DNA from 3 places in the Streptomyces sp. NPDC048290 genome. Region 2 is predicted to be linked to each of the others. Evidence: riboswitches for the same ligand, from Rfam matches in the RefSeq annotation. Region 2 holds a riboswitch; each other region holds the start of a gene.

What was found. Region 2 has a riboswitch for cyclic di-AMP ahead of AB0D49_RS24950 (C40 family peptidase). Riboswitches for the same ligand answer to the same signal wherever they lie in the genome.
Positions count from the first base shown of each region.
Region 1: linked by a shared signal. The riboswitch ahead of AB0D49_RS01765 (M23 family metallopeptidase) and the one ahead of AB0D49_RS24950 (C40 family peptidase) in region 2 are both predicted to bind cyclic di-AMP.
Region 3: linked by a shared signal. The riboswitch ahead of AB0D49_RS09255 (transglycosylase SLT domain-containing protein) and the one ahead of AB0D49_RS24950 (C40 family peptidase) in region 2 are both predicted to bind cyclic di-AMP.

Region 1 covers NZ_JBEZLM010000001.1:490,942-496,850, forward strand. Annotated here, with positions in the region: gene AB0D49_RS01750 (GNAT family N-acetyltransferase) at 1-390, opposite strand, end outside; gene AB0D49_RS01755 (HPr family phosphocarrier protein) at 647-928, shown strand; gene AB0D49_RS01760 (GntR family transcriptional regulator) at 1,642-2,331, opposite strand; gene AB0D49_RS01765 (M23 family metallopeptidase) at 2,532-3,305, opposite strand; cyclic di-AMP (ydaO/yuaA leader) riboswitch at 3,318-3,474, opposite strand; gene AB0D49_RS01770 (pitrilysin family protein) at 3,670-5,058, opposite strand; gene AB0D49_RS01775 (pitrilysin family protein) at 5,055-5,909, opposite strand, start outside.
Region 2 covers NZ_JBEZLM010000014.1:188,243-194,151, forward strand. Annotated here, with positions in the region: gene AB0D49_RS24930 (8-amino-7-oxononanoate synthase) at 218-1,345, shown strand; gene AB0D49_RS24935 (DUF397 domain-containing protein) at 1,847-2,071, opposite strand; gene AB0D49_RS24940 (helix-turn-helix transcriptional regulator) at 2,081-2,947, opposite strand; gene AB0D49_RS24945 (ATP-binding protein) at 3,162-3,620, shown strand; gene AB0D49_RS24950 (C40 family peptidase) at 3,821-4,294, opposite strand; cyclic di-AMP (ydaO/yuaA leader) riboswitch at 4,298-4,504, opposite strand; gene AB0D49_RS24955 (hypothetical protein) at 4,842-5,150, opposite strand; gene AB0D49_RS24960 (ATP-dependent Clp protease proteolytic subunit) at 5,158-5,781, opposite strand.
Region 3 covers NZ_JBEZLM010000004.1:423,221-429,129, forward strand. Annotated here, with positions in the region: gene AB0D49_RS09245 (FAD-dependent oxidoreductase) at 1-784, shown strand, start outside; gene AB0D49_RS09250 (HAD family hydrolase) at 1,319-2,161, shown strand; gene AB0D49_RS09255 (transglycosylase SLT domain-containing protein) at 2,356-2,838, opposite strand; cyclic di-AMP (ydaO/yuaA leader) riboswitch at 2,853-3,059, opposite strand; gene AB0D49_RS09260 (CocE/NonD family hydrolase) at 3,329-5,533, opposite strand.

The DNA of each region.
Region 1 (5,909 bases), on a different contig from region 2:
GACTCCTCGTCCCTGGTGTGCGTCCTGGACCAGGAAGGCGACCTCGGCCTCGTCGGCGGGCGCGGAGGCGGGCATGCCGTCGGCGTCGATCCGGTCGTAGCGTACGGTGGCGATGAAATCGCCGCCGACGGTGGCCGCGAGTCCGACCCGGTCCACGAAGTCATGGTGCGTGAAGCGGTGGACGTCCTTGGCGGAGAGCCTCGGGTAGGGCGCGAAGAAGCGGTAGTACTTCGACTCGTCGGAGACCTGCTCGTAGAAGCTGACGAGGCGATCGGCGTCATCGACGGTGATCGGCCGGACCCGCGCGGTGCCGCCGTCGCGCAGCACCACGTCCGCCTCCCAGTGGGCGGGGTACTCGTGCCGGTCCTGCGGGTCCGCCGGGGTCTGCATGGGCCCCAGCGTACGGCTCACGTACGACAACGGCGCGGGGCAGTCCGTGGGCAGGAAACGGGCCCCTGGGACTGCCGGTGCCGACGGGCCACGGGCCGGACCGAGGCCGCGATCGGGCGACACGCCCGGGGGAACCGGGAGGCGCTCCGCAGGCACGCAGGGGGGTTCCGGAGGAAGCCCGAGGGCCGCTCCGGGCACGCTTCACGGTATGGGACACTGGTCTAGACAACCCTGAGACACTGAAGGGCAGCATCACATGGCTGAGCGCCGCGTCAACGTCGGCTGGGCCGAGGGTCTCCACGCCCGCCCCGCCTCCATCTTCGTCCGGGCCGCCACGGCCTCCGGGGTCCCCGTGACGATCGCCAAGGCCGACGGCAACCCCGTCAACGCGGCCTCCATGCTGGCCGTTCTGGGCCTGGGCGCCAAGGGCGGCGAGGAGGTCGTGCTGGCATCCGACGCCGACGGCGCCGACGCCGCCCTGGACCGTCTGGCGAAGCTGGTCGCGGAGGGGCTGGAGGAGCTTCCCGAGACCGTCTGAGCCGGTCCGGCACCCGCCTACGGACACCGGAGCCGCGTCACCCGCCGGGTGACGCGGCTTCCGCGTTCCCGCGCGCGCGTGGCGCCCCTCACGCTGCCTGAAGGCGGAGGCACCTTCGAGTCCGCGTTCCCGCGCGTGCGGGGCGCCCTGGTGCGCGGGGCCGGGGAACCGCCACGTTCCGTCCGCGTTCCCGCGCGGGGGCGGGACCGCTGATCGACCCGAAGGGGTCGGCGGTCGATATCCGCGCTCCCGCGCGGGGCGGGACCCGGCACGAGGGCCTGTGTGGCCGTGGTCGCCGCGCAGTAGAGGGACCCGGCGTGCAAGGAAACACGGCACCGAAACCGCCACGCCCGGGACGCACACATACGCGCACGACCATGAAGGAGGGAGCCCCCGTCCACTCCCGGACGCGGGCCCGCGCGGAACCCGCCGAGCCCCTCCCCCCGGACGCGGGTACGCGCAGGAGACACCGCGACCGCCCCGCGCGCCAAAACACACCCGACGCCCCCACGCCGCATTCCCACGCCCGTTTCCCCTAAGACTCACACCCAATTGTCCGCCGGGCGCACACCGAAGCACTTCGGCGACCCACACGGGCACGGACGCACCGAAATACACCGGTACCGTACGAGAAGAATCACGCACCACACCGGAAAAGGGCAGCCGGAATTCACACCCTCCAAATAACCCCATCTTTGTATACGGCGCTTTTGTTAAAGCCGCTGGCCCGACATGTTTACGGCATGTTGCGAAGTCCTCACACGCTCCGCGCCCCCGCCGCTGAAGCGCAGCCGGAACGCCGACGTGGCGCGCTCGGCGTGCAGCGCGGTGAGCGTCCGCGCACGGTCCGCGTCGCCACGGACGACCGCGTCCACGACGGCCCCGTGCTCGGACCAGGACTCGACCGGCGCGGACGGCGCCCCGACCGCGTACATCCAGGCGGTCTTGTGGCGGAGCTGGGTCAGCATGGAGACCAGGGAGGGGCTGCCGGACGCCTGGGCGAGCGTCTCGTGGAACCAGCTTCCCAGGGAGCGCAGGTCGTCGCTGCTGCCCCGGCGGGCCCGCTCCTGACCGAGCCGGACGAGGCCGCGCAACACCTTCAGATGGGCCTCCGTCCGCCGCTGGGCGGCCCGGGAGGCGGCGAGCGGCTCCAGCAGCACCCGCATCTCCAGCAGGTCGGCCGCCTCCTGCTCGGTGGGTTCGGCGACGCACGCGCCCGCGTGCCGCCGGGTCACCACGAAGCCCTCGGCCTCCAGGGTGCGCAGCGCCTCGCGGACGGGGACGCGCGAGACGCCGTAGCGGCGGGCGAGGACTTCCTCGGTGAGCCGGCTGCCGCGTTCGTAGACACCGGCGATGATGTCGTCCCGGATCGCCGTGCACACCGAGTGCGCCGGAATACGCATGAGCGACCTCCGCCTTAATCCCCGTGAAACGTCTCCGATTGACGTCAGAACAATGACTCTATTGCAAACGGCGGGAATTTCCGACGGGGGGTCGCATTCCATGGATATTTTTTGGACAGCGTGCGCCGGAAACGACGAATGCCCCGGCCGTGGGCCGGGGCAGGTCGGTGGGAGGGGTATCGCCTGAGGGGCGGGGAAGGTCAGATGCCGACGCCGTGGGCGCGGAGGTAGGCGACCGGGTCCAGGTCGGAGCCGTACTCGGGGCTGGTGCGGGCCTCGAAGTGGAGGTGTGCCCCGGTGACGTTGCCGGTGGCCCCGGACAGTCCGATCTGCTGTCCCGGCGTGACCGCCTGCCCCGCCGACACGCCGATGGACGTCAGGTGTCCGTATTGGGTGTACGTGCCGTCAACCATCTTGATCACGACTTGATTGCCGTACGCGCCGCCCCATCCGGCCTCCACGACGGTGCCGTACCCGACCGCGTGGACGGAGGTGCCGGAGGAGGCGTGGAAGTCGATGCCGGTGTGGCTGCCGGAGGACCAGGCGGCGCCGCCCGCCTGGTAGCTGGTGGAGACGTAGGAGCCGGGGATCGGCGAGACGAAGGTGTTGAGGCGCTCGCGCTCGGCCTCGCGGGCGGCGCGCTCCTCCGCCTCGCGCTGCTTCTCGGCCTCCTCCGCGGCCCGCTGGCGCGCCTCCTCGGCGGCCTTCTTGCGGGCGGCGTCCGCGGCCTTCTGCCGCGCGGCCTCCATCTGGGCGGCGGCCTGGGCGTCTATCTGGTCGGCGACGTCCTCACCGACGCTGACGACGGGGGTGAGCCCGGTCTGCTCGGGGGCCGGTTCGGCGGCGAGTGCCGGGGCCGCCAGCGTGCCGACGACTCCGGTGGTGGTGAGTGCCGCGACGCCCGCCGCGTGGGCGGTGGTGCGGTGGGTGCGGCTGGGACGCCGGTGCTTCCCGGTGGCGCGCGTGAACGCCATGGAGTGGCTGGTCCTTTCCTTCCCTCTCGCCTACCGGGTTAGCTGACGGGTTCGGAGCAGGAAGGTCTCCTACGGCTCCCCGCACGCGCGGGAGGCCGATTCACCCCAGGGGACTTGGGTCCCCGGCTCCCCTGGCTCGCGCCGTACGGGGACTCGGCGATGACTGTCCGGTGCCGCGGTCGCGGCGCACTGCCTGACGGACAGCCCGGATGACGCTAAGCGGCCGGCTTTCAATCCCCAAACGGATCGGGGTTTTTGTAGCGCACGCCACAGGGCAGACAGGCAGCCTCCGCCGCAATCCGGACATCAGGGGGCCCTGGTGACGCGGTGTTCACCAGGGCCCCGCGCGGGTGGGTGCGCCGTGCTATTCCGCGGCCACGACCGTGACGGTGCCGATGCCGAGCGCCTCCACGGGTGCCTTGATCTGCGCCGCGTCGCCGACCAGGATCGTCACCAACCGGTCCACCGGGAACGCGTTGACGACGGCCGCGGTGGCCTCGACCGTGCCCGTGTCGGACAGCCGCTGGTACAGGCTCGCCTGGTAGTCGTCCGGCAGGTGCTGCTCGACCTGATCGGCGAGGGTGCTCGCGACGGCCGCCGCGGTCTCGTACTTGAGCGGCGCCACGCCGACGAGGTTCTGTACGGCGGTGTCCCGCTCGGCGTCGGTGAGCCCTTCCGCGGCCAGCGTGCGCAGCACCTTCCACAGGTCGTCCAGCGCCGGGCCGGTGTTCGGCGTGTCGACGGACCCGCTGATGGCCAGCATGGACGCCCCGGCTCCGTCCGGCCCGGACCTGAGGACCTGGCCGAACGCGCGGACGCCGTACGTGTAGCCCTTCTCCTCGCGCAGGACGCGGTCCAGGCGTGAGGTGAGCGTGCCACCCAGGCAGTACGTGCCGAGCACCTGGGCGGGCCACACGCGGTCGTGCCGGTCGGAGCCCACGCGGCCCAGCAGCAGCTGCGTCTGGACGGCGCCGGGCCGGTCCACGATGACGACCCGTCCGGTGTCGTCGGCGCTGATCGGCGGCACGGGCCGGGGCGCGGCCGAGGAGCCCGTCCACGCGCCCAGCGTGTCGCCGAGGAGCGCGTCCACGTCGACGCCGGTCAGGTCGCCGACGACCACGACGGTGCCGGTGGCCGGGCGGACGTGCTTCTCGTAGAAGGCGCGTACGGCCGGGGAGTCGATGCCGGCCACCGACTCCTCGGTGCCCTGGCGGGGGCGCGACATGCGCGAGGTCGCCGGGAACAGCTCCTTGGACAGCTCCTTGGCGGCGCGCCGCGAGGGGTTGGCCAGCTCGTGCGGGATCTCGTCGAGCCGGTTGCGCACCAGGCGCTCGACCTCGCTGTCGGCGAACGCGGGCGCGCGCAGGGCGTCGGCGAGCAGTCCGAGGGCCTTCGGCAGCCGGGAGACCGGCACTTCGAGGCTGATCCGGACACCGGGGTGGTCCGCGTGCGCGTCCAGGGTGGCGCCGCAGCGCTCCAGCTCGGCGGCGAACTCCTCGGCGGAGTGCTTGTCGGTGCCCTCCGAGAACGCCCGCGCCATGATCGTGGCCACGCCTTCGAGGCCGGCCGGTTCGGCGTCCAGCGGGGCGTCCAGCAGCACCTCCACGGCCACGACCTGCTGGCCGGGGCGGTGGCAGCGCAGGACCGTGAGTCCGTTGTCGAGCGCGCCGCGCGTGGGCGCCGGGAACGCCCAGGGGCGGGCCTCGCCGGGCTGCGGCTGGGGGTGGAAGTCCATCGTGGCCAGGTCGCTCACTTGGCCGCCTCCTCGTTCTCGTCGGTGGCCGCGCCCTGCGCGCCGTCCGTGTCCGCGGTCTCCCCGGCCGTCTCCCCGACCGCGGGGGCCGTCGGCTCGTAGACCAGCACCGCGCGGTTGTCGGGCCGCAGACGGGCCCTGGCGGCCTCCTGGACCTCCTCGGCGGTCACCTCCAGGACGCGCTGTACGGCGGTCAGGGCGAGCTGGGGGTCGCCGAACAGCACCGCGTAACGGCACAGTTCGTCGGCGCGTCCGGCGACCGTGCCGAGCCGGTCCAGCCACTCGCGCTCCAGCTGGGCCTGGGCGCGCTCCATCTCCTCCGCCGTCGGGCCCTCGGCGGCGAACCGGGCCAGTTCCTCGTCGATGGCGGTCTCGATGACCGGCACCTCGACGTCCCCGGACGTCTTCACGTCCAGCCAGCCCAGCGACGGCGCCCCGGCCAGCCGCAGCAGGCCGAAGCCCGCCGCCACGGCCGTACGGTCGCGGCGTACGAGCCGGTTGTAGAGCCGGGAGGACTCGCCGCCGCCGAGCACGGTGAGCGCCAGGTCGGCCGCGTCGCACGCGCGGGTGCCGTCCTCGGGGAGCCGGTAGGCGGCCATGAGGGCGCGGGCCGGGACCTCCTCCTCGACGACCTCGCGCAGCTGCCCGCCCATGGTCTCCGGGAGGGAGCCGTCGCGCGGGACGGGCTTGCCGTCGTGGGCGGCGATGGAGCCGAAGTACTTCTCGATCCAGGCGAGCGTGCGCTCCGGGTCGATGTCGCCGACCACGGACAGCACCGCGTTGTTCGGCGCGTAGTACGTGCGGAAGAAGGCCCGCGCGTCGTCCAGGGTGGCCGCGTCCAGGTCGGCCAT
Region 2 (5,909 bases):
CGATCCTGTCCTAAGGAGCCGCCCGGGGCCAAGGAGAGTTCGTACAAAGGGGCGCGCCGGACGTGTGGGTATCGCCACACAGTGCGGGGCTGGAGGTGCGGCTAGGGTCTGTTCACTGCCTACAAAATCACCGCGAGCCGATCCCGACGTCACCGCCGGCTGATCCAGACATCACCACCGGCTGATCCCTACGCAGCCCGCACACCCCGGAGGAGCCATGGCGTTCGGCTGGATCGACGAGCAGGCACGCACGCGCCGCCGCGCCGGACTCGTACGGACCCTGCGACCGCGTCCCGCCGACTCGCCGCTGCTGGACCTGGCGAGCAACGACTACCTGGGGCTGGCCCGGCACCCCGAGGTCACCGAGGGGGCCGCCGCGGCGGCCCGGACCTGGGGCGCGGGCGCGACCGGCTCCCGGCTGGTCACCGGCAGCACCGAACTCCACGCCGAGCTGGAACGCGAACTGGCCGCCCACTGCGGCTTCGAGGCCGCGCTCGTGCTGTCCTCCGGATACGCGGCCAATCTCGCCGCCGTGACCACGCTGGCCCCGCACGGCACGCTGATCGTCTCCGACGCCGGGAACCACGCCTCCCTCATCGACGGCTGCCGGCTGGCGCGCGGCACCACCCAGGTCGTCCCGCACACCGACCCCGAGGCGGTCCGCAAGGCACTGCGCACCCATGACGGACCGGCCGTCGTCGTCTCCGACACGGTGTTCTCGGTCGACGGCGACGCGGCGCCCCTCAAGGAGCTGGCCGCGGCGTGCCGGGAGCGCGGGGCGGGGCTCGTGGTGGACGACGCCCATGGGCTGGGGGTGCTGGGCGAGGGCGGCCGGGGCGCGGCAGCCGCGGCGGGGCTCGCCGGCGCACCGGACGTGGTGGTGACGGCCACCCTGTCCAAGTCGCTGGGCAGCCAGGGCGGAGTGGTCCTCGGACCGGCCGCCGTGATCGACCATCTGGTCAACGCGGCCCGCACCTTCATCTTCGACACCGGACTCGCCCCGGCCGCGGCGGGCGGCGCGCTCGCGGCGCTGCGGCTGCTGGTCGGGGAACCCGGACGGGCCGCCCGCGCGCGGGCCGTGGCGGCGGAACTCCACGCCCGGCTGACGGAGCGGGGCCTCACGGCCGTCCGTCCGGACGCGGCGGTGGTCTCGGTGCGGGCACCGTCCCCGGAGGGGGCCGTGCGGTGGGCCGCGGACTGCCGCGGGGCCGGGCTGGCCGTGGGCTGCTTCCGCCCGCCGTCCGTGCCCGACGGGATCTCGCGGCTGCGGCTGACGGCCCGCGCGGACCTCTCCGGGGAACAGCTGGAACACGCCGTCCGGATCATCGGCGAGACGCGACCATGAGTCGGCGAACCACGGCCGTGCACCACCCGTGCGAGAACCGGACCGGATTGAAACGGATCGTTCGGGACGCGCTGTACATCAGTAGTCAGCGGTGCCACGCCCATCAGTAGTGCCCACGCGAATCACGATGATCCGAGAATCAACGATGATCCGAGAACCAAGGATGATCCCGAGAATCGGTGCTGATACACGAATCGATGCTGACGCACGCATCGGTCACGACCCGTGAATCGACAGTGATCCGTGAATCGGGCATTCATTGGTGAGTCGGGCAACGGCCGGTGAGTCGGGCATTGATCGGTGATTCGGGCAACGGTCGGTGATTCGGGCAACGGTCGGTGATACGGGCAGTGGCCCATGCCTCAGAAGTGATCCATGCATCGGACGACATCTGCGAAATGGACGTGATCTGCGAAATGGACGTGACCTCCGCATCGGATGTGATACTCCGGACCGGACGTGATCAGTGACCGGCGGAGATCTTCGGCGGAGATCTCCGGATCAGCGGAGCGCCGCCGTGAATCCCGCCCAGCTCTCCGTGGAGAAGAGCAGCGCGGGCCCGGACGGGTCCTTGGAGTCGCGCACGGCGAGCAGTCCGGCCCAGGGGCCGCGGGGCGGTCGGGCCGTCTCGACGCAGTTGTTCGCGCCGGTGCTGTAGCTGCTGCGCAGCCACCGCACTCCGTGCAGTCGGTCGGTGGAGGGGACGTGTCGAGGCAGTGCGGTCATGGTGCCTCCCTATGCGCCATATGAGCCGTCACTTATCCCGGCGATGAAATCCAGCGAGTCCGCGGGTGAAAGCGCGTGGTGCTGAAGGGTACGGAACGACTCGCTGTAGGCCACTAGGTCTTCTTTCCGTTCCAGATGGAGGCTACTCGTCATGTGGTCCAGAACAACCACATCCAGATCGGAAGTGCGCGAAAACGAGAAGATAACGAAAGGACCCGTCACCCCGATATGCGCACCGGCGGAGAACGGCAGCACCTGGAGCCGTACTTGCGGCAGCCGCGCCGCCTCCGCCAGTCGTGACAGCTGACGGGCCATCACCGCGGGTCCGCCCACCTCCCGCCGCAGCACCGCCTCGTCCAGCACCGCGCTCAGCTCCAGCGGCGGATGCGCCCGCAGCACGTCCTGCCGGGCCAGCCGCACCTCCACCAGCGTGTCCAGCCGCTCGTCCTCCAGTCCCTCGACGGCCGCCCGGGTCACCGCGCGGGCGTACTCCCGGGTCTGGAGCAGCCCCGGAATCACCGAGGTCTCCAGCGTGCGCATGGCGGTGGCCTGCGACTCCAGGCTGATGAAGTCCCGGTACGTCGGCGGCAGCACCCCGCGGTAGGCGTGCCACCAGTGGTGCCGTCCGCCCTCCTCCGAGCCGGCCAGCACCAGCAGCAGCTCCCGCAGATCGGGGTCCTCGACGCCGTACGCGTCCAGCAGTAACCGGACATCGGCCGGTTTCACCCCGCTCGCACCGGTCTCGATCCGGCTGACCTTCGACTGGTGCCAGCCGACCAGACCGGCCGCCTCACCACTGGTGAGCCCCGCACGGGTGCGCAGCGCGCGCAATTCCGCGCCCAGCTTCCGGCGGCGCACCACGGGACCGTGCTGCATGGGCTACTCCTTACTCCTTCCGGGCCGCCCAAATACGCTCTGCCGTCGCAGAGTTCACCGCATTGAGCGACAGATATATGCATATCTTGGTGGATCGCCACCTGGACCGGCGCACTAGTGGCAGGCTGGGCGATGTAGCACCAGTCCGGGACCGTACTCGAACCTTCCGCCTCCGTGTCGGACCGCGGTCCCGTGGGAAAGGGACGACCTCGCCATGGCAGATCATCTGGAAGCGTCCGTCACTCTGCCGAGCGATGCCGCCTCGGTCTCCGCGGCCCGCGGCTACGCGGTCGACACCCTCGTCGAATGGGGTCTGCCGGCGGACACGGACCTCGCGGACAGCGTCCGGCTCATCGTCTCGGAACTGGCCACCAACGCCGTACAGCACACGTTCGGACAGTCGCCCACCTTCACGGTGGACCTGGAACTGGCGCGTGACGAGCAGTTGCGGATCGGGGTGACGGACAGTCATCCGCGGTTCCCCAAGCGGCTTCCGGCCGCGGTGCAGCAGGACAACGGGCGCGGGCTGGTCATCATCCGCTGGCTGGCCGCCGAGTGCGGCGGGAAGCTGAGAGTCCGGGCCACACCCGAAGGCGGCAAGACGGTCTCGATCGAGCTTCCCTGGTCGGCCCCGGCCCGCCCGGTGACCACGGCGGGGCAGCAGGAGCCATGACGCGTACCCTCCGCATCCAGTTTCCCGCCCCCCGCAGGAAACGTTTCCGCGGAGCGAGCCGCCACAACGGCCGCAGACGGCCCCGCGGTGGCCCCGACCGGCCGGAGGCGGCCCCGGCGGTGACAGGGCGTCAGACACGCCGTCACCGCCCCGCAGGGGCCACCTCGGACCGTCACCGTCGCTACACGGTCATTTCATGGTCACTTCACGCGCCCGTACCAGACACTCTTGGTCCAGATCTTCTGGAGCCGCACCACGTCACCGGACTTCGGCGAGTGCCAGATCTTGCCCTTACCGGCGTAGATCCCTACGTGGTAGATGTTCGAACCGGAGTGGAAGAACACCAGGTCACCGGACTTGCGGCTACCGGCGGAGATGTGCTTCGTCTTGTTGTACTGCTGGGCGGCCGTACGCGGCAGCTTCTTGCCGGCCTTCTTGAAGGCGTAGAGCGTAAGCCCCGAGCAGTCGAACCGACTGGGTCCGGTCGCCCCCCACTTGTAGGGCGCTCCCTTCTTGGAGGCGGCCACCTGGAGTGCCTTGGTCGCGTGTGTGGCGGCCGAAGCCTCCGGGGCGAGGCCCGGGACCACCACGCTGCCGCCCACCGCGGCGAGCGTCAGTGCCGATGCCGTACCGGCACGGGCCATCAGGGACGGGACACGATTGAGCGCGGTCATGCGCAACCCTTCGTCAGCCGCCTGTGAAGGATGACCTGTCGGATTCGGGCTGGCGAAGTTGCCCGGCCGCCCGAAGGCGGCTTCACCCCAAGGACCGCTCGAAGCCGAACTGCGCTCCGGCGACCCGTCGTACCTGGGTCCTCCACTCCTGCCGATCCACTCCTGTCGACCGGGCATCCGGGCGGCGGCAGGATTCGGCGTCCGCCCGGACCGCCCCGCCGCGGTGGCGGGGTCTTGTCGTCAGTCAGGGATCTTCACCTACGCGTGTCCGAAAATCCCAACGGAACCGAGTATTTGTGGCGTTACTCACCACTCACCCGTTCGGGTGGACATCCAGGGAAGGCGACGCGTGTCAGTCGGCGCCCACGCCCCGGACCAGCGGCGGAGCCGTTCCAAACACCGTCCTGGGGGCGCGTTGGGCAAGCGTGCCGGGTCGGCAAAATGACCATCCGATACGCCGAACGGACGTAATCCATTTGGTCCGTTTGACACCGGAGTCAGGCATTCCGAGTAGGCGTCCGGTGTGCCGCCCCGGACGCCCGGCGCCTCAGCCGTCGGAGCGCGGGGGCAGACAGACCCGCGCGGTACGGCGCTCGCCGTCCAGCACGCGCAGCGCCCGCGCGAGGGTCGCCGCCGACAGTTCCGACTCGCCCCGGTGGTGCATCAGCGCGAGCGCGTCCCGCAGCAGCACCGCCTTGGCGACCAGCGCCTGCGCGGCCCGCAGCGCCCCATAGGTGTCGCCGTGCCGGGCCGGATTGATCCGGCCCAGCAGATCGGCCGCCTCCAGATAACGGTCGATCAGCTCGCCCTCCGCGCGGGTCAGCGCGGGCAGCGGCGGGATCTCGGGCGGCAGCATCCCCGGCTCACCTCCCGCCCGTCGCCTTGCGGCTGCCGACGACCCGGTCGACCAGGCCGTACTCCAGCGCCTGCGGCGCGGTGAGCACCTTGTCCCGCTCGATGTCGGCGCTCACCAGGTGACGGGCGCGCCCGGTGTGGCGTACGAGCATCTCCTCCAGGCGGTCGCGGACCCGGGACAGCTCCGCCGCCTGGATCGCCAGATCGCTGGTCTGGCCCTCGATCGGCTCGGGCAGCGACGGCTGGTGGACCACGATCCGCGCGCCCGGCAGGGTCAGCCGCTTCCCGGGCGTCCCGGCCGCCAGCAGCACCGCCGCCATCGCGCCGGCCTGCCCCAGACAGATCGTCTCCACGTCGCAGCGCACGAAGTGGATCGTGTCGTAGATCGCGGACATCGCGCTGAACGAGCCGCCGGGGGAGTTGATGTAGAGCGAGATGTCCCGGTCCGGGTCCTGGTACTCCAGATGCATGAACTGGGCCATCACGTCATTGGCCGCGATGTCGTCCACGGGCGTGCCCAGGAAGACGATCCGCTCCTCCAGCAGCTTCCCGTAGGGATCGAGGGTCCGGTGCCCGTAGCCGGTGCGCTCGGTGAACTCGGGCAGGACATGTCGGGCGGACGGGCGGTCCATGACGAACGCCTCCTCGGGAGATGCGGTGGTCGACGGGTGGGGTAGGGCGGCCCTGGGGGACGGCGTGCGTGCTCGGCGCGCCGCCGTCTCTGTAAAAAATGTACAGGACGTACGTTCCTTTGTCCCGG
Region 3 (5,909 bases), on a different contig from region 2:
CGGCCTCAGCGGTCTCGCGCGGCTGCCGCCCGCGCTCGCGGCGGCCGTGCCCGGCGGTCCCGGTCCCGCCGCCCCCGTCTCGCACAGCTCCCAGCACCACGACCTCGGTCGCTACCGGGGCAAGGAGCTGATCGTGGTCGGCGCGGGCCAGTCCGCGCTGGAGACCGCCGTCCTCGCGGCGGAGGCGGGCGCCACGGTCCGGGTCGTCGCCCGTGGCCGGGGCGGCGTCGGCTTCGGCGAACCCCCTTGGCGCCAGCCCCGGTTCCGTCCGGACTCCCCGTTCGGCCGCGCCTGGTCGCTCCATCTGCTCAGCTACTACCCGCACCCCTACCGCCGCCTTCCGGAGGCTCTGCGCCACGAGTTGGTACGCCGGGTGCTCGGCCCGCTCGGCGCCTGGTGGCTGCGCGAGCGCTTCGAGGGGACGGTCCGGGTCACGGAGGTGGCGCGCGTCCTCGGCGCGGCGGCCGACGGCGACCGTACGAGGCTGACCGTCCGCACCCACACCGGCGCCGCCGAGCACCTCACCGCCGACCATGTCATCGCCGCGACCGGCTACCGCGTGGACCTCGCCGCGATGGACTTCCTGAGCCCGGCGCTGCGCACCGCGCTCGCGGTCAGCCGGGGCACCCCACGGCTGGGCGCCGGATTCCGCTCCTCCCTGCCGGGCCTCTACTTCACGGGGCTGCCCGCGGCCTCCTCGTACGGTCCGCTGATGCGGTTCGTGTGCGGTACGGAGTTCGCCTCGCCGCGTCTCGCGCGCCATCTCGCGGCGGCCCATCCGTGACGGCTGGTCCATTGGTGGCTCGTCCGTGGCGGCCGTCCCTGCCGCCCCATTCGTGGCGGCTCGTCCGTGGTGGCCCGTCCATGAGGCCCGTCCGTGGCGGCCCGCGGTACTCCCGATGACCTTCCGCGGCCCGACCCTGACCGCTCCCCGCCGTCCGGCGACCGCTGCCCGCGCCTCCCGGCGACCCTCCGCCGCCCCCGGCGACCACTCCCCGTCCTCCCGGCGACCGCCCGCCGCCCTCCCGGCGACCGCCCGCCGCCCTCCCGGCGACCGCCCACGGTCCTCCCGGAAGGTCTCCCTCCGGCCGTCCGCTCCCATCCCCCCGGCGGCCCGTCGGGAGGCGCGCCGGGCGACCCACCTCTGAGTGAAAAGCGGACCCGTTTTCAGCACGCGCGAGCAGCCGCGCAGATCCCCGCCGAAGTGAAAGGCCGCATGGTACAGGGGAGTTGATGGGGGCGGGAGGGACGTGAGGGAACCCGTCCGACGTCCGGTTAGGGCCGGGTCGGGGCCGCGCGATGTCCGTATTCTCTGATCATGGCCGCACCCACCGCATATGCCGCACGCACCGTGCGCAGCACGTTCGCCCTTGTCGCCACCGACCTCGACGGCACGCTGCTGCGCGGCGACGACACCTTCTCCGACCGCTCGCTGGCCGCACTGGCGCGGACCGCCGAGGCCGGTGCCCGGCATCTCGTGGTGACCGGTCGCCCGGCCCCCCGGGTGCGCCCGCTCCTGGAGCAACTCGGCAGCACCGGCCTCGCGGTGTGCGGCCAGGGCGCGCAGCTCTACGACGCGGGCGCGGACCGGCTGCTGTGGTCGGTCACCCTGGACCGGGAACTGGCGGAGACCGCGCTCGGCAAGATCGAGGCCGAGGTCGGAGAGGTGTACGCGGCGGTCGACCAGGACGGGGTCGACGGGCTCACGCTGATCGAGCCGGGCTATCTGATGCCGCACCCCACGCTGCCCGCGGTGCGGGTCGGACGCCGGGCCGAGCTGTGGACCGAGCCGATCAGCAAGGTGCTGCTGCGCCATCCCGAGCTGACCGACGACGAGTTGGCGTCGGTGGCCCGCGCGGTGGTCGGCTCGCTGGCGACGGTCACCATGTCGGGGCCGGGGACGGTCGAACTCCAGCCGTGCGGGGTGACCAAGGCGACCGGGCTCGCGCTCGCGGCCCGGCGGCTCGGTGTGCGCGCCGAGCACACCATCGCGTTCGGGGACATGCCCAACGACATCCCGATGTTCGACTGGGCCGGACACGGGGTGGCGATGGCCAACGCCCATCCCGAACTCAAGGCGGTGGCCGACGAGATCACCACGTCGAACGAGGACGACGGCATCGCCGTCGTCCTCGAACGACTCTTTCCTCAGGTCCGATAAGCAGGCCCCATAGGCAGGTCCCATGAGTCGGCCCCATAGGCAGGCCCGATAAACGGGTCCTATGAGCGGGTCCTATAGGCAGGCCCTATGCGAGTCCCGCCCTCCGGCAGTCGCCGCCCCCACGGCGCTCCGGCACCGGACCGCACGGCGCTCCCTGGGCGGGCCCCAACCCGCGCGGTGAGCCGTGCGACGGATCAGTACGCGCCGAACACGTTGTCGATCGAGCCGTACCGGTCGGCCGCGTAGTTGCACGCGGCGACGATGTTCGCGATCGGGTCGTACGGGTCGTAGATCGTCCCGGAGACGTGGTACGCGGCGAAGGTCGGGTCGATCACCTGGAGCAGGCCCTTGGACGGGGTGCCCGCGGCGGCGTTGGAGTCCCAGTTGTTGACGGCGGCCGGGTTGCCGGACGACTCGCGCATCACATTGCGGTGGATGGAGTCGTAGCTGCCGGGGATGCCGTTCTGCGACATGATGTCGAGCGCCTGGCGAATCCAGCCGTCGAGGTTGTTCGGGTAGGCGGAGGTGGCCGCCGAGACCGCGGTCGGGGTGGCGGCGGTGGCGCTGGTGGCGCCGATGAGCGGCAGGGCGAGCACGGCGGCGCCGGTACCGGCGACGGCGAGCTTGCGGGTGATGCGGCGGACGCGCGGGGAGCGGTGCGCGGACATGACAGACATGACGGACATAGGGAACGGTTCCTCTCCTACGCCTACGAGGTGAGCTGTCGGGTTCGGGCGGGGAGGTGCCCGGCCGGCCTTGCGGCACGGCTTCACCCCGAGCCGTTCCGGACGATCGCAGTCGCGTAGCGGTACAAGCGGTACTACGCGGTTCTGCGGTGTCCGGCCCGGCGACTTACCTGGGTCCCCCGCTCCTGCCGTGGATCTAGTGAGTTGGTGCGGGCGGTGGCAGGACTCGGCGTCCGCCCGACTGGCCGGGAACGTATGCGAGAGCGGATGTCCGAAACAAGTGGCGGAATCACAGATCACCGCTTCTGATCTTCCTTCGCCCCTTTGCCGCACATGATCCTTTGCAGCTGAAAAGGGTCAACTCGTGAAACGGGGAAGGGGAATCGGTGTGCGGCTGCGGAGGAGTTGTGGGCGGCGGCGAGTGAGCCACATCACGCCCGTTCGCAAGAGTGGCAAATCGGGCAATGCACCCAAGTGCCTATTAACTAGCGGTGCGTGGAGTCCGATGCTCCCAGGTGCGATGGAAGACGACCTCGCGACCGAGGGTGCAAATCACCTCATTAACGGTCAAAAACTCCGTCGCCGTGCAGCTCATCTCCGACCGGACCCGGACCCTGGTGTCCCAGGCCGCGTCCGGCCGGTGCAGCCGGATCGTCCGGTCCGACCGGCTCCGCGCCGAGAGCGCGTCACCGTCCCGGACCGTGTACGACTCCAGGGCCTCCTCGGTGACCTCCAGACCGTCCGGATGCACCCAGGTGCCCCGGGGGCCGGGCGCGATCTCCAGCCGCCACTCGCCCCTGGCCACGTCCCGCACCACCAGCCGCCCGGGACGCGGCGCGTCCAGCGTGACGGCGGAGACGACACCGAGCGGCTCGGCCTGCTCGGGCGTGTCGTCGGGGGCGCCCACATGTACGTCGTCCGGTGCCTGGGCCGGTGTGTCGCCGGGGGCCTGTACATGTGCGTCGCCTGGTGCCTGGGCCGGTGTGTCGCCGGGGGCGTCCCCATGTGCCTCGCCCGGCGGCTCCACCGGCGCGTCGCCCGGCGCCTCCACATGTGCCCCGCCCGGCGCCTCCCCAGGCACCCCCACCGCCGCCCCCACCGGCGCCTCCGCAGACGTCGTCCCCGCCGGAGCCCGCCGTACCGGCAGCTCCAGGGAGCTGCCCGCCGGGTCCAGGAAGAACCCGGCCTCGGAGCCGGGCTGCGGCCACACCCAGGGCCAGTACGCGGAGGACACCGCCAGCCGCACCCGGTGGCCCGGTGCGAAGACATGCCCCAGGGTGCCCAGCGCGAAGGAGACCTCTTCGGTCGCGCCCGGCGGCCACCCCACCGCCCGCTCCCGCCCCGTCCGCGCGGAGAGGTTCAGCACGCCCCGGGTCACCAGCGTCGAGGAGCCGTCCGGGGCGATGTCGCACAGCCGGGCGATCACCTGCCCGCGCGGCACCTCGCAGCGCAGCCGCAGCCGCACCAGGGGCCGCCCCAGCACCGCCGTCCCCGCGCCGAGCGGGAAGTCGAAGCAGACCGACCGCCCGTCCTCCGCCCGCTGGTCCGGCGGCAGGTCGGCGTCCTCCCCGCGCGGCAGGAAGGCGCCCGCGTCCACCCCCGTGTGCATCGGGGAGCGGACGAGGACGGGGGCGCCCTGGAGGGCGTACACGACCGGCGTGACGTACGGGGAGGGCCAGCCGGGCTCGCCGGTCCAGCGGCCGGGCAGGCTGCCATAGGAGGGCGCCGGGGCGTGCGCGGTGGTCAGACGGACGCGCAGCGGCGGATCGGTGTCCACGCCCGTGTCCCGGCCCTTGAGCCAGCGGTCCCACCAGCGCAGGGTCTCCTGGAGGAAGCCGATCGCCGGTCCCGGCGGACGGCCCCGGTCCGGGTAGGTGTGCGGCCAGGGGCCGAGCAGCCCGCGCACCCGCCCGGCCGGGAGATGCTCCACCAGCCGCAGCACGGTGTCGCGGTACGGGTCGTGGAGCCCGCCGACGGTGAGCACCGCCGCCCGGATCGCGCCATAGTCCTCACGGACGGCGCCGGAACTCCAGTACATGTCCCGCACCTGGTGGTCCAGCCAGTCGTGCGCGGGCGGTTCCAGGGCGTCCAGCCGGTACCGCCACAGGTCGCGCCAGCCGTCCCCGACATGGCGGGGGTCCGGCGGACGGGCGGCGAGCGCCAGCAGCCGTGCCGACCAGCCGGGCAGATCCGCCGCGAGGACGGAACCTCCCGCGTACTGCCCGTCGTTGTCGTAGTGGTCGTCCGTGGCGCAGACACTGACGACCGCCTTGAGCGGTCCGGGCGCGAGGGCCGCGGTACGCAGTGCGAGGGAGCCTCCCCACGAGATGCCGATCATGCCGACCCCGCCGTCGCACCACGGCCGCGCCGCCAGCCACTCCACCACCTCGGCGGCGTCCGCCGCGTCCGCCGCCGGACCGCCTCCGGGCACGCCCCCGCTGTTGCCGTGCCCGCGCGCGTCGACCCGGACGCTCGCATAGCCGTGGCCCGCGTACCAGGGGTGGCGCTGGGCGTCACGCGACGCGGTCATATCGGTCAGCCGGAACGGAAGGAGTTCGAGCAGCGCCGGTACGGGGGTATCGGTGACCGGGCGCCACACACGGGCGTAGAGCAGCGTCCCGTCGCTCAGCGGGACCCGGACGTCCTGGTGGGTCGTCGCACAGGGGAAGGAGGTACGGATGCGCATCGGACGGACCACCGAGCTAGGACGGACCACGGGACGGGAACCGACCACCGGACGTGAGCTGGTCACCAGACTCCGGCTGACCCCCGGTGGACGGCGTCGCGGGAGGCACCGCCCGCGAACTGGCTGAAAATGATGCGGTCGGCTCTCGGTATCGAGAGGCAATCCGCGACACTTCTTCCTATTGCGCTGCAATTCAATAAATACCCGCTCGTATCAGGTGATCAAAAACATACCGGGCCTGATCCGATACCGCCCGTGCTGTGCGGTGGGCGGCATCCGTGATCGAAACATGACCGGATACGCTGACGTGAGTGATGGCAGCGACCTATCGACATACCGGGTAATCGCCAGTAGACACCAGCAGACAGGAGACCCC